3 regions of the Streptomyces sp. NRRL B-24572 genome follow, and region 2 is predicted to be linked to each of the others. Evidence: riboswitches for the same ligand, from Rfam matches in the RefSeq annotation. Region 2 holds a riboswitch; each other region holds the start of a gene.
The links. Region 2 has a riboswitch for cobalamin ahead of CCN56_RS24375 (prenyltransferase/squalene oxidase repeat-containing protein). Riboswitches for the same ligand answer to the same signal wherever they lie in the genome.

Region 1 (4,192 bases), on a different contig from region 2:
GTGCTGATCTCCACGGCCCTCACCATGATCGCGTACAAGCTGTGGCAGCGGGACCAGCGCGCCCGCAAGGGAGGTGACGCGCGATGAAGGACGGCGTGAACGGCGTGGCGCTCGGCGTCTTCGTCTTCTTCTTCCTGGCCGTCACGGTCATGGGCTTCCTCGCCGCGCGCTGGCGCAAGGCCGAGAACGAACACAGCCTCGACGAATGGGGCCTGGGCGGCAGATCGTTCGGCACCTGGGTGACCTGGTTCCTGCTCGGCGGCGACCTCTACACGGCGTACACCTTCGTCGCCGTCCCCGCGGCCATCTACGCGGCGGGCGCGGCCGGCTTCTTCGCCGTCCCGTACACGATCCTCGTGTACCCGCTGATCTTCACCTTCCTGCCGCGCCTCTGGTCGGTCTCGCACAAGCACGGGTACGTCACCACCTCGGACTTCGTGCGCGGCCGCTTCGGTTCCAAGGGCCTGTCGCTCGCGGTGGCCGTCACCGGCATCCTCGCCACCATGCCGTACATCGCGCTCCAGCTCGTCGGCATCCAGGCCGTCCTGGACGTGATGGGCGTCGGCGGCGGCGAGAACACCAACTGGTTCGTGAAGGACCTGCCGCTGCTCATCGCCTTCGGCGTCCTGGCCGCGTACACCTACTCGTCCGGCCTGCGCGCCCCCGCGCTCATCGCCTTCGTCAAGGACACCCTGATCTACATCGTCATCGCGGTGGCGATCATCTACATCCCGATCAAGCTGGGCGGCTTCGACGAGATCTTCGGCAAGGCGGCCGAGGCGTACAAGACGATCAACCCGGCCACCGGCAAGCCGAAGGGCGCGCTCGTGCCCGGCGAGGCCGGCCAGTGGACGTACGCGACGCTCGCGCTCGGCTCGGCGCTCGCGCTCTTCATGTACCCGCACTCCATCACGGCGACGCTCTCCTCCAGGAGCCGCAACGTGATCCGCCGCAACACCACGATCCTGCCGCTGTACTCGCTGATGCTGGGCCTGCTCGCGCTGCTCGGCTTCATGGCGATCGCCGCCGACGTGAAGGTGACGAACGGCCAGCTCGCCATCCCGCAGCTCTTCGAGACCATGTTCCCGGACTGGTTCGCGGGCGTCGCGTTCGCCGCGATCGGCATCGGCGCGCTCGTCCCCGCCGCGATCATGTCGATCGCCGCGGCCAACCTCTTCACCCGCAACATCTACAAGGACTTCATCAGGAAGGACGCCACCCCGGCCCAGGAGACCAAGGTCTCCAAGCTGGTCTCCCTCCTGGTGAAGGTCGGCGCCCTCGTCTTCGTCCTCACCATGGACAAGACGGTCGCGATCAACTTCCAGCTGCTCGGCGGCATCTGGATCCTGCAGACCTTCCCGGCGCTCGTCGGCGGTCTCTTCACCCGCTGGTTCCACCGCTGGGCGCTGCTCGCCGGCTGGGCCGTCGGCATGGTCTACGGCACGGCCGCCGCGTACGGCGTCGCCAGCCCGACCCAGAAGCACTTCGGCGGCTCCGCGGCCGAGATCCCCGGCATCGGCGAGATCGGCTACATCGGCCTCACCGCCTTCGTGCTCAACGTCCTCGTCACGGTCGTCCTGACCTTCGTCCTCAAGGCCGTCAAGGCCCCCGAGGGCGTCGACGAGACCTCCCCCGAGGACTACACGGCGGACGCGGGCGACGCCGGTGTCCGCGACCTGCCGACGGTCGGCGCCGGAGCGCACTGACCGGAAGAACGCGCCGCAGGGGCCCGGGATCTCACCAGGAGAACCCGGGCCCCTGCGCATGACCGCGCGCGGCAGACTGGAGCCCATGGACTTCACGATCAGGGCGGTACGGCCCGAGGAGTACGAGGAGCTCGGCGACCTCACCGGGTTCACCTATCTGAATGACGGGCTGCTGCTGCACGGCGAGGACGACTTCTACCTGGCCGTGCTCCGCGACACGGCCCGGCGGGCGCGCGAGAGCGAGGTGCTCGTCGCCGTCGACGCCGACGGCGGGATCATCGGCGGGGTGACCTTCGCGGAGGGCGGCACCACCTGGGCGGACATCGCCGTCCCCGGCGAGGCCGAGTTCCGGATGCTCGTCGTCGCGCCGGCGGCCCGCGGCAGGGGCGTCGGAGAGGCCCTCGTACGCGCCTGCGTGGACCGGGCGCGAGCCCTCCCCGGCTGTACGCGCCTGGTGCTCTCCACGGCCGATCTGATGGTCTCCGCGCACCGGATCTACGAGCGGCTCGGCTTCGTCCGCACCCCCGAGCGGGACTGGGAGCCGATCCCCGATCACTCGCTGCGCACGTACGCCCTGGAGTTGTAACTCCCGGGACCGACACAACATGTGGGGGGTGCCAAGAGCGGCGCCCCCCACATGTATGCTCGTCCTCGCTGTCGACGCAGGGGAATCCGGCGCGAATCCGGAACTGTCCCGCAACGGTGTGCTTCGTGCGGTTTCGTGCTTCGTACGGAGTGAGTCCGAAGACCTGCCGGCAGCGCGCCCGGTCCGTCCGTTCCGGGTGCCACAGACGTCCGGGCCTCGCGGAGTTGGGTCGGTGGACGCGGCGCGCCCGCGCGTACGGGGTGCCCGCCTGCCCGCCTTCCCGCCCGAGGCCCCGAGCCGAGCGAGGGAGAGCCCCCACGTGACCATCGCGCCCGCCGATCCGGCCGCAGCGATCGAGACCGACGGCCCCGGGACCGTACTCCTGCGGACCCTGACCGATCTCACCGCCGACCTCCCGGACACCGACCCCGGCAAGGTCGCCGCCGCCGCCCTCCGCGGCCGCAGCGCCACGTCGGACGAGGCGGAGCTGCGCGAGCTGGCCACCGAGGCGGCCGCCGGCCTGATCGCCGAGGACCCCGCGTACTCCCGGCTCGCCGCCCGGCTCCTCACCATCACCATCGCCGACGAGGCCGCAGGCCAGGGCGCCGTCTCCTTCTCGGCCTCCGTCGCCGTCGGTCACCGCGAGGAGCTCATCGCCGACCGCACCGCCGAGTTCGTCGCCCAGCACGCCGAGCGGCTCGACGCGACGATCGACCCGGCCGGCGACGACCGCTTCGGCTACTTCGGTCTGCGCACCCTCTACTCGCGCTACCTGCTGCGCCACCCGATCACCCGCAAGGTCATCGAGACCCCGCAGCACTTCATGCTGCGCGTCGCCTGCGGCCTCGCCGAGGACGACTCGGTCCGCGCGCTCGACGAGGTGGCCGCGCTGTACGGCCTGATGAGCCGTCTGGACTACCTCCCGTCCTCCCCCACGCTCTTCAACTCCGGCACCCGCCACCCGCAGATGTCCTCCTGCTACCTCCTGGACTCCCCGCAGGACGAGCTGGACTCCATCTACGACCGCTACCACCAGGTCGCGCGCCTCTCGAAGCACGCGGGCGGCATCGGCCTCTCGTACTCCCGCATCCGCGCCCGCGGTTCGCTGATCCGCGGCACCAACGGCCACTCCAACGGCATCGTGCCGTTCCTGAAGACCCTCGACGCCTCCGTCGCCGCCGTGAACCAGGGCGGCCGCCGCAAGGGCGCCGCCGCCGTCTACCTGGAGACCTGGCACGCGGACATCGAGGAGTTCCTGGAGCTCCGCGACAACACCGGCGAGGACGCCCGCCGTACGCACAACCTGAACCTGGCGCACTGGATCCCGGACGAGTTCATGCGCCGCGTCAACGCCGACGCCGAGTGGTCGCTCTTCTCCCCGTCGGACGTGCCCGAGCTCGTCGACCTGTACGGCGAGGAGTTCGACGCCGCCTACCGCAAGGCCGAGGCGGCGGGCCTGGCCCGCAAGACCATGCCGGCCCGCGACCTGTACGGCCGGATGATGCGGACCCTCGCGCAGACCGGCAACGGCTGGATGACCTTCAAGGACGCCTCCAACCGGACCGCGAACCAGACGGCCGAGCCGGGCACGGTCGTCCACTCCTCCAACCTCTGCACCGAGATCATCGAGGTCACCAACGACGGCGAGACGGCCGTCTGCAACCTCGGCTCGGTCAACCTCGGCGCGTTCGTCGTCGGTTCGGACATCGACTGGGAGCGCCTGGACGAGACCGTCCGCACGGCCGTCACCTTCCTCGACCGGGTCGTCGACATCAACTTCTACCCGACCGAGCAGGCGGGCCGCTCCAACGCCAAGTGGCGTCCGGTCGGCCTGGGCGCGATGGGCCTCCAGGACGTCTTCTTCCAGCTGAAGCTGCCGTTCGACTCGGCCGAGGCGCGC
Region 2 (4,192 bases):
ATGGAGTGGAACCGCCCCTGGGACCAGATCCCTTACGGCTCCCGCAACATCGCCGTCAGCGAGGCCGAGGCCCACCTCCGCCGCCTGGTGAAGCTCGGCCGCGCGGAGCCGGTGGCGGGCACGGACCCGGTCGCGTACGTCGCGGTGTGAGTCCCCGCCTCAGGCCTTGAACAGGCGGATGAGGGACATGACCAGGACCAGCGGGGAGATGCCGCCGCCGAGCAGCATCGACGGGCCCGCCACCCACCACAACCAGTGCTGCCCGCCGTGCTCGTAGTAGTCGTAACCGTTGTGGACGAAGAGGAACCAGAGGACGTGCAGGGTCAGTACGGCGATCAGCGCGATCCAGTACAGGGCGATCCCGACCGACCACAGCCGGACCCGGCCGGGCGGGACCGTGAGCAGCCGCCCCCGGTAGCCCTGGAGTCCGACCATCGCGGCGATCAGGAGGAGGGTCGCGGGGACGCGCCACCAGTCGTCCATCGCCCACTGGTAGGGGCCCTGCGCCTGGTCGGAGACCGAGGGGTACGCCACCGCCTTGTCCATGAGGTCGACCCCGCCCACGAGGAAGACCACCATCGGCACCAGGTAGAACAGCCCGAGGACCGGCCTCCCCAGACCCGTGGTCAGCGTCCGCACGGCACGCTCCCGCGCGGACGGCACCCCCGTCCCCGTCGAGGAGGCCCGGGCCCGCGCCCCGACGGCCGGCCCGCGGGTGGCGGCGCGGGCACGCGGTACGGCGGAGGACCGGGCGGGCGCGGACGCGGACGGCCGGGCGGGCGCAGGCGCGGAGGACCGGGCGGGCGTCGGCGCGGACGGCCCCGTGGCGCGCGCCCGGACCGGCTTCGGGGCGGGCTCCGGCGCGGGCAGGACGGCCGTCCGGGGCGGCCCGGTGCGCGGCTGGGCGACGGTGACGGCGGCCGGCCCCGGGTCGGCGGCGGTCTCCGCCGCGCCCGGCCGGGGCTCCGGATCGGGCTCGGGCTCCGTTCCCCGTCCCCTGCCCGCTGGAGGCGCCGACGCAGGCTCCCGCTCCGGCTCGGGCTCGAACTCCGCCTCCGCGTTGAGCAGTTCCTCCGCCTTCTGCGCGATGGCCGCGACCACCGGCGCCGGCAGCCAGCTCCCCGACTCCTCCCGGTGGGCGTCCGCGGTCGCGGCGAGTTCGGCCACCGGCGGGCGGTCCTCCGGCCGCTTGGCCAGGCAGCGCCGTACGAGCTCCGCGAGCGGCCCCTCGACCCCGGCGAGGTCGGGCTCGTGGTGGACGAGGCGGTAGAGCAGCTCCGCCACCGAGCCGCCGCCGAAGGGCCCGCGCCCGGTCGCCGCGAACGCGAGGACCGCGCCGAGCGAGAAGAGGTCCGCGGCGGGCCCGACCGTCCGCCCCTCCGCCTGCTCCGGCGACATGAAACCGGGCGAGCCGACGACCAGACCCGTCCCCGTCAGGGCCGTCTCGTCGGCGGAGCGCGCGATGCCGAAGTCGATGAGCAGCGGTCCGGACGACGAGAGCAGCACGTTGGACGGTTTGACGTCCCGGTGCACGAGCCCCGCCCGGTGCACGCCGTCGAGGGCGTGCGCGAGGCCGGAGAGCAGCCGCCAGAGGGCCGGTTCGGGGAGCGGTCCGTGCGCCAGGACCGCCTCGGAGAGCGCAGGACCGGGCACGTACGCGGTGGCTAGCCAGGGCACCTCGGCGTCGGGGTCGGCGTCGAGGACCGGGACCGTGCCGGCGCCGCGTAAGGACTGGGCGGCCCGCACCTCACGGGCGAAGCGCGTGCGGAAGCCCGGGTCGCCGGTGAGCGCGCCGTGCACCACCTTGAGCGCGACCGTTCGGCCGCCCCGCGAACGGCCCAGGTAGACGCGGCCCATGCCGCCCTCGCCCAACCGGTAGAGGAGCCGGTAGGGACCGATCCCCCGCGGGTCGCTCCCGGTCAACGCCCGCATTCCGCACCCCCGTGAAGACGCCGTCGGCATGTCGTCGTGGCGGCGCCAGCATGGCACAGCGATCACTCTCCCGGCAGACGATCGGCGGACCCGCTTCCGGCCGGGTGTGAGGCGCCTCGCACCCCCGGGGCGGCGGGCGTACGGGCCGGTAGAGTGAGCGGGTCGTCATCATGCCCGTACGGGGGGAAGCCGGTGAAAATCCGGCACTGACCGCGCAGCCGTGAGCCGCTCCTCGGGGAGCGGTGAGTCGGAATGCCCCGCCCGGGACATGACCGCCGGCACCGTCGAGGAATACGGAGCCGGAGCCTGGTGCCCCCGAGGCGTGCCGGTGCCCGGCCGCAGGAGAGGGCCCCATGAACACCGTCCGCCGCGGCGCCGCCGCGCTCGCCGCCGCCGCAGTCGTGCTCGGCACCGCCGCCGGGGCGGCCTCCGCCGCGCCCTCGCCGTCGCCCTCCGTCGGCACCCCCGTGCCCGGCCTGTACGGCACGAAGGACCCGACGTACGACGGTGTCTGGCGGCAGTCGCTCGCCTTCCTCGCCCAGCGCGGCACCGGCTACCAGCCCGCCGACCGGGCCGTGGACTGGCTCCTGGGCCAGCAGTGCGCCGACGGCTCGTTCGCCTCGTACCGCGCGGACGTGACGAAGGCCTGCGACGCGAAGACGATGCGGGACACCAACGCCACCGCCGTCGCCGTCCAGGCGCTCCGCGCCGTGCGCCGTCAGTCCGCCGCCCCGGAGAAGATCGACAAGGCCGTCAAGGCCGGCTCCGACTGGCTGCGGACCGTGCAGAACAAGGACGGCGGCTGGGGCTACGGCGTCGGCGGCGCGAGCGACGCCAACTCCACGTCGGTCGTCGTCGGCGCGCTCGCCGCGATCGGTGTGCGGCCCGGCCAGTTCACCTCCGCCGAGGGCCGCACCCCGTACGACGCGCTCCTCTCCTTCGCCCTGCCCTGCTCCGACAAGGACGGCGCAGGGGCGTTCGCGTACCAGCCGGACAAGACCGGCAAGCTCCTCGCCAACGCCGACGCCACCGCGGCGGCCACCCTCGCCGGGCTCGGCAAGAGCGTCGTCGCCACCAAGGCCTCCCCCGAGCAGCCGCCGACCTGCACCGACCTGTCGAAGCCGACCGTCGAGCGGGCCGCGCTGAACGGCGCCTCGTACCTCTCGAAGGCCCTCGCGAAGACCGGCCACCTCGCCCTGCCGCCGATGCCCGGCGCCACCGACACCACCGAGCAGCCCGACGTCGGCAACACCGCCGACGCCGTCGTCGCGCTCGCCGCCGCCGGCGCCGCGAAGGAGGCCGAACCGGCGCTCGCGTGGCTGGAGAAGAACTCCGCCGCCTGGGCGAAGGAGGGCGGCCCGGCCGCGTACGCGCAGCTGATCCTGGCGGCCCGTGCGACGGACACCGACCCGCGCGAGTTCGGCACGGTGGACCTGGTCGAGCAGCTCAACGCCACCGGCCCCGCGCCCAAGGCCCCGGACACCTCCGCCTCCTCCACCAGCGACGAGGGGGAGTCCGGCTTCGACGTCTGGTGGATCATCGGCATCGGCATGGTCGTCGGCGTCGGCATCGGCTTCCTCGTGAGCGGCCGCAAGAAGTGAGCCGTACGGGGATACGGGCCGCGGGCGCCGCGGCGGGGGCGCTCCTGGCCCTGGCCGCGGCGGCTCCGGCACAGGCGGCCGGTTACCGCTACTGGTCGTTCTGGGAGAGCGACGGCGGGAAGCCCTGGGCGTACGCCACGCAGGGCCCGGCGACCGCCCGGCCGGCGGACGGCGACGCCCTCGGCTTCCGCTTCGCGATCAGCAACGGCACGGAGGACACCTCCCGGCCCTCCGTGGCCCCCGACTTCCCGGGGATCTGCGGGGGCGTGGAGAAGAAGGACGGGACGAAGCGGATCGCGGTCGTCGTCGACTTCGGCGGCCCGGTGGACGCGCCGCCCGGGGAGACCCCGCCGAAGAAGCCGATCGAGGTCGGCTGCGCGGAGGTCCGCGAGGACGCGACGGGCGCGGAGGCGCTGGCGGCGGTGGCGAAGCCGCTGCGGTACGACAGCGCGGCCATGCTGTGCGGGATCGCGGGGTACCCGGCGAAGGGCTGCGGCGAACAGGTCGAGGAGACCGGGAAGAAGACCCCGGCGCCGACGGCTCCGGCCTCTCCGGACGGGAAGGGCGGCGGCCCGTCCTTCGGCGTACTCGCGGGCGGGGCGGCGGTCCTGGCCCTGGGCGGGGCGGCGATCTGGAAGGCCCGCCGGCGCGGATGACGC
Region 3 (4,192 bases), on a different contig from region 2:
CAGGACGAGCCGGGTCCGCGCGACGGCGACGCCGAGCGAGGCGGCGGCCTCCTCGCCGAAGGCGAAGGCGTCCAGGGTCCGCGCGTACCCGCCGCAGACCAGCAGGGCCCCCGCGAGGACGGCGAGGCACACCCACACGTCGCTCCAGCCGGCCCCGGCGAGCGAGCCGAGCAGCCAGAAGAGCACGCCCCGGGTGGTCTCCGCGTCGGCGGCGGTCATCACGACGAAGGAGGTGAGCGCGGAGAAGAGCTGCATCGCGGCGACGCCCGCGAGCACGACCCGGTCCGTCGAGCCGCCGAGGGTGTGGCTGAGCAGCAGGACGAGCGCGAAGGAGACCACGGCCCCCAGGAACGCCCCTCCGGTGACGGAGAGGAGGCCACCGCCGATGCCGAGGACGACGACGGCGACCGCGCCGGTCGAGGCGCCGGAGGAGACGCCGAGGACGAAGGGGTCGGCGAGCGGGTTGCGCAGGAGGGACTGCATCACCGCCCCGCAGAGGGCGAGGCCGGCGCCGCAGACGGCGGCGAGGAGGGTACGGGGCAGCCGCAGGTCCCAGACGATCCCGTCGCGGATCGGCGAGAGTTCCGAGACGCCGCCGCCGAGGTGGGCGGCGACGACGGACCCGACCTCGCCGACGCCGATGTCGGCCGGGCCGATGGTGATGGCCACGGCCACGGACAGGGCGAGCAGGACGAGGCCGGCCGCCGCCCACAGGAGCGCCGTGGCGCGTACCGGCCGGGTCGGCCGGGTTACCAGAGGGGGCGCGCTCACTTCGCGAGACCGTACGTGCGGAGCGCTGCCGCCACCTTCTCGATGCCCTCGACGGTGCGGATCGTGGGGTTCAGTGCCTGGCCGCTGAGCAGGACGTACCGCTTGTGCTTCACGGCCGTCATGTTCCGGGTGACGGGGTCGGACTCCAGGAACTCGATCTTCTTGGCGGCGCTCTCGGCGGACTGCGCGCGGCGGGTCAGATCGCCGAGCACGAGGACGTCGGGATCGCGGTCGGCGACGGTCTCCCAGTTGATCTGGGGCCATTCCTCGCGCGTGTCGTCGAAGACGTTCTTCGCGCCGAGCGCGTTCGTGACGATCCCCGACGCTCCGCAACAGCCCGCCATGTAGGGCGATTTGGCGTCGGAGTACCAGTAGAGGACGGTGGCGTCGGTGAAGTCGGCCGCCGCCGTGGCCTTCGCCACCCGGGCCTTGAGCCCTGCGACGAGCTTCTCGCCCCGCTCGGGGACCGCGAACACCCGGGCCAGGTCACGGATCTCGCCGTAGACCGTCTCCATGGTGAGGGGGCGGGTGCGGACGCCGTCGCCGTCGCCGCTGTTGTCCTTGCCGACGCAGTCGCTCGGCGAGAGGTAGGTGGGGACGCCGAGCTGCTCGAAGCGCTCGCGGGGCGCCACCCCGCCCTTGCCGAGGGTGTACGCGAACGAGGCGGCCGCGAAGTCGGGTTCGGCGTCGAGGACCTTCTCGAAGAAGGGGTAGCGGTCGGCGAGGCGCGGGACCTTCGCGTTCTCCTCCTCAAGTCCCTTGAGCACCGGGTCCGTCCAGGTGGCGGTGCCCACCATGCGGTCGGCGAGGCCGAGGGAGAGCATGATCTCCGCCGCCCCCTGGTCGAGGGCGACGGCCCGGCGCGGGGCGCGGTCGACGCGGACCGGCCGTCCGCAGTCGTCGGCGAGGGTGACGGGGTAGCCGCGCTCCGGGGCGTCCTTCGCCGAAGCCCCGGAGGGCCCGCAGCCGGTCACCGCCGCGGTGAGGAGCAGGACGCCGGCCAGGGCGAGCACGGCGGAGCGGACGGGGTGTGCGAGCGGCACGGGGACTTCCTCTGCGTCCACGGCTCATGCGCGGAGCCTGTCGTACGGTGCTCCCCGGACGGCGGCGTGCCGCCGGGGCCGCCAGCAGGTCTTCGGACTCGGGGTCAGCCGGACGGAGCGCCTTCCCGGGCCCGTCGTGCCGCCCAGTGGCCGATGCTCCGCCCGTCGCCCTCACCGCTGCGCGTCAGTTCCGGTCTCGCACCGGATTCCCTGACCCGTGCACGTACCCGTTCAGGTGCGTACAAAGGTGCGACTGGCCTCGGCACAGTACCACCGGCCGGTGATCGCACCCCGGGAGCCCGGCCGGTCCGCACCCGCAGGCCGCCGGCCCTCGCCCGCAGACCGCCGGTCCGCGCCCCCGCGCCCCGGACGGCGTCAGAAGCGCAGCTCCTTGGCCTCGAAGCGGCCCTCGCCGAGGACCAGGACGAAGGAGACCTGCTGCCCCTCGGAGACCGTCCGCTCCTTGCCCTCGATGTCCTCGGCGCTGAAGTACACCTGCTCCTCGGAGCCCACGGGGACGACGAAGCCGTACCCGCCGAGACGGTTGAAGGACTGCACGAATCCGATGCTTCTGCCTTCCACGGCGGCCTCCTCGTCGGCTCTGGCGACGCGGTCGAGGGTGTCCGCGCCTCAGGGGACATGTACCCCGCCCGCCCGTCCTTCGCCACCGCCGTCGTCCGGGAGGACCCGGGAGGACCAGCGCCGCCGTCCGGGCGGACCACCCCGGATGATCTCGTACAATATTCAACAGAGGCCCGCTGCCGGAGATCCCCCGTGTCCGTCAGCGGGCCTCGCCGCACCCATCGGGCCGGACACCGCCCGGGTACGCGATCCGCGCCGTGATCCTGGCGATGCGCCGCGCCGACTCCTCCGGCGAGGCCACCGGCTGGACGATGTGGCTGACGGTGAGCCGCACGATCGTCTCGACGGCGAGCCCCCGGGACTCCTCGTCGACATCGGGCCAGGCCTCGATCGCGTACGCGTCGAGCATCGCCATCGCCGTGCCGAAGACCGGCTCCGGGCGGGTGGTGAGGTAGGCGAGGAGGTCGTCCTCGCCGCCGCGCGCCGCGAGCAGGACGCTCTTGATGAGGGGGTTGTCCACGGCCTGCTGGAGCGTGTAGCCCACGCCCGCGACGGCCGCCGCCTCCAACTCACCCCGGTGGGCGTCGAGTTCACGCTGTATGCCGAGCAGGAAGCCCTCCAGCTCACGCTGGATCAGGGCGTTGCCGATGGCCTCCTTCGAGCCGAACTCGTTGTAGAGCGTCTGGCGGCTGATGCCGGCGGCCCGCGCGATGCCGGCCATGCGCAGCACGCCCCAGCCGTCGGCGGCGACGAGCCGGTAGGCGGCGTCGAGCACCTGCTCTCGCAGGAGGGACCGAACACTCTCGCGGAAACGTGTCATCGTGCCCCCACTTTATCCACGGGGCACTGTCCAAAGCATTGACGTTCTCATGGGAATCCGTCTATGAACTGGACAGTAGTCATGGAAAGTGTCCACCCGCCGCGTCCACCTCCCCGAGGAGCCGGTCTTGGCCCTGCACAGCGACTCCCCCGACGCCCCCGCCACCTGGCGCGACCCCAAGCGCTGGCTCTGGCTGTTCGGCCTGCTCATCCCGGCCTTCCCCTTCCTCTCCTGGGGACTGGTGAACGCCACCGGGCTCCGCGTCTTCTGGTGGACCGGGATCCTCGTCCTGTACGTGATCTTCCCGCTCGTCGACCACCTCATAGGCAAGGACTCCGCCAACCCGCCGGACAGCGCGATCGCGCACCTGGAACAGGACCGCTACTACCGGTGGTGCACCTACCTCTACCTCCCCGTCCAGTACGCCGGTCTCGTCCTCGGCTGCTGGCTGATCACCCGGGGCGACCTCGCCCTCGTCGACCGGATCGGGCTGACGTTCACCCTCGGCGGGGTCGCCGGCATCGCCATCAACACCGCCCACGAGCTGGGGCACAAGACGGAGGCCCTGGAGCGCAGGCTCTCCCGGATCGCGCTCGCCCAGACCTGGTACGGCCACTTCTACGTCGAGCACAACCACGGCCACCACATCCGCGTCGCCACCCCCGAGGACCCGGCGAGCGCCCGGCTCGGCGAGAGCTTCTGGCGCTTCCTGCCCCGGACCGTCCTCGGCAGCCTCACCTCGGCCTGGCGCCTGGAGAGGCGCAGGCTGGGCCGCCGGGGCCGGTCGGTGTGGAGCCCGCGCAACACGGTCCTCGGCTCCTGGGCGCTGTCGTTCGTGCTCTTCACGGGGCTCGCGCTCGTCTTCGGCCCGGGGGTCCTGCCGTACCTCGCGATCCAGGCGGTCTTCGGCTTCTGCCTGCTCGAAGTCATCAACTACACCGAGCACTACGGCCTCAAGCGGGAGCGCACCGCGAGC

Region 1: another riboswitch for cobalamin. It lies ahead of CCN56_RS14680 (ribonucleoside-diphosphate reductase subunit alpha); the one in region 2 lies ahead of CCN56_RS24375 (prenyltransferase/squalene oxidase repeat-containing protein).
Region 3: another riboswitch for cobalamin. It lies ahead of CCN56_RS21795 (ABC transporter substrate-binding protein); the one in region 2 lies ahead of CCN56_RS24375 (prenyltransferase/squalene oxidase repeat-containing protein).

Annotation. Positions count from the first base shown of each region.
Region 1 covers NZ_MWIG01000236.1:5,100-9,291, reverse strand. The annotation lists gene CCN56_RS14695 (DUF3311 domain-containing protein) at 1-87, shown strand, start outside; gene mctP (monocarboxylate uptake permease MctP) at 84-1,706, shown strand; gene CCN56_RS14685 (GNAT family N-acetyltransferase) at 1,792-2,292, shown strand; cobalamin riboswitch at 2,335-2,478, shown strand; gene CCN56_RS14680 (ribonucleoside-diphosphate reductase subunit alpha) at 2,612-4,192, shown strand, end outside.
Region 2 covers NZ_MWIG01000422.1:2,101-6,292, reverse strand. The annotation lists gene CCN56_RS24385 (MBL fold metallo-hydrolase) at 1-150, shown strand, start outside; gene CCN56_RS45605 (protein kinase) at 160-1,923, opposite strand; cobalamin riboswitch at 2,075-2,212, shown strand; gene CCN56_RS24375 (prenyltransferase/squalene oxidase repeat-containing protein) at 2,286-3,533, shown strand; gene CCN56_RS24370 (SCO2322 family protein) at 3,530-4,189, shown strand.
Region 3 covers NZ_MWIG01000358.1:5,377-9,568, reverse strand. The annotation lists gene CCN56_RS21800 (iron ABC transporter permease) at 1-756, opposite strand, end outside; gene CCN56_RS21795 (ABC transporter substrate-binding protein) at 768-1,814, opposite strand; cobalamin riboswitch at 1,901-2,026, opposite strand; gene CCN56_RS21790 (cold-shock protein) at 2,190-2,396, opposite strand; gene CCN56_RS21785 (TetR family transcriptional regulator) at 2,596-3,216, opposite strand; gene CCN56_RS21780 (alkane 1-monooxygenase) at 3,344-4,192, shown strand, end outside.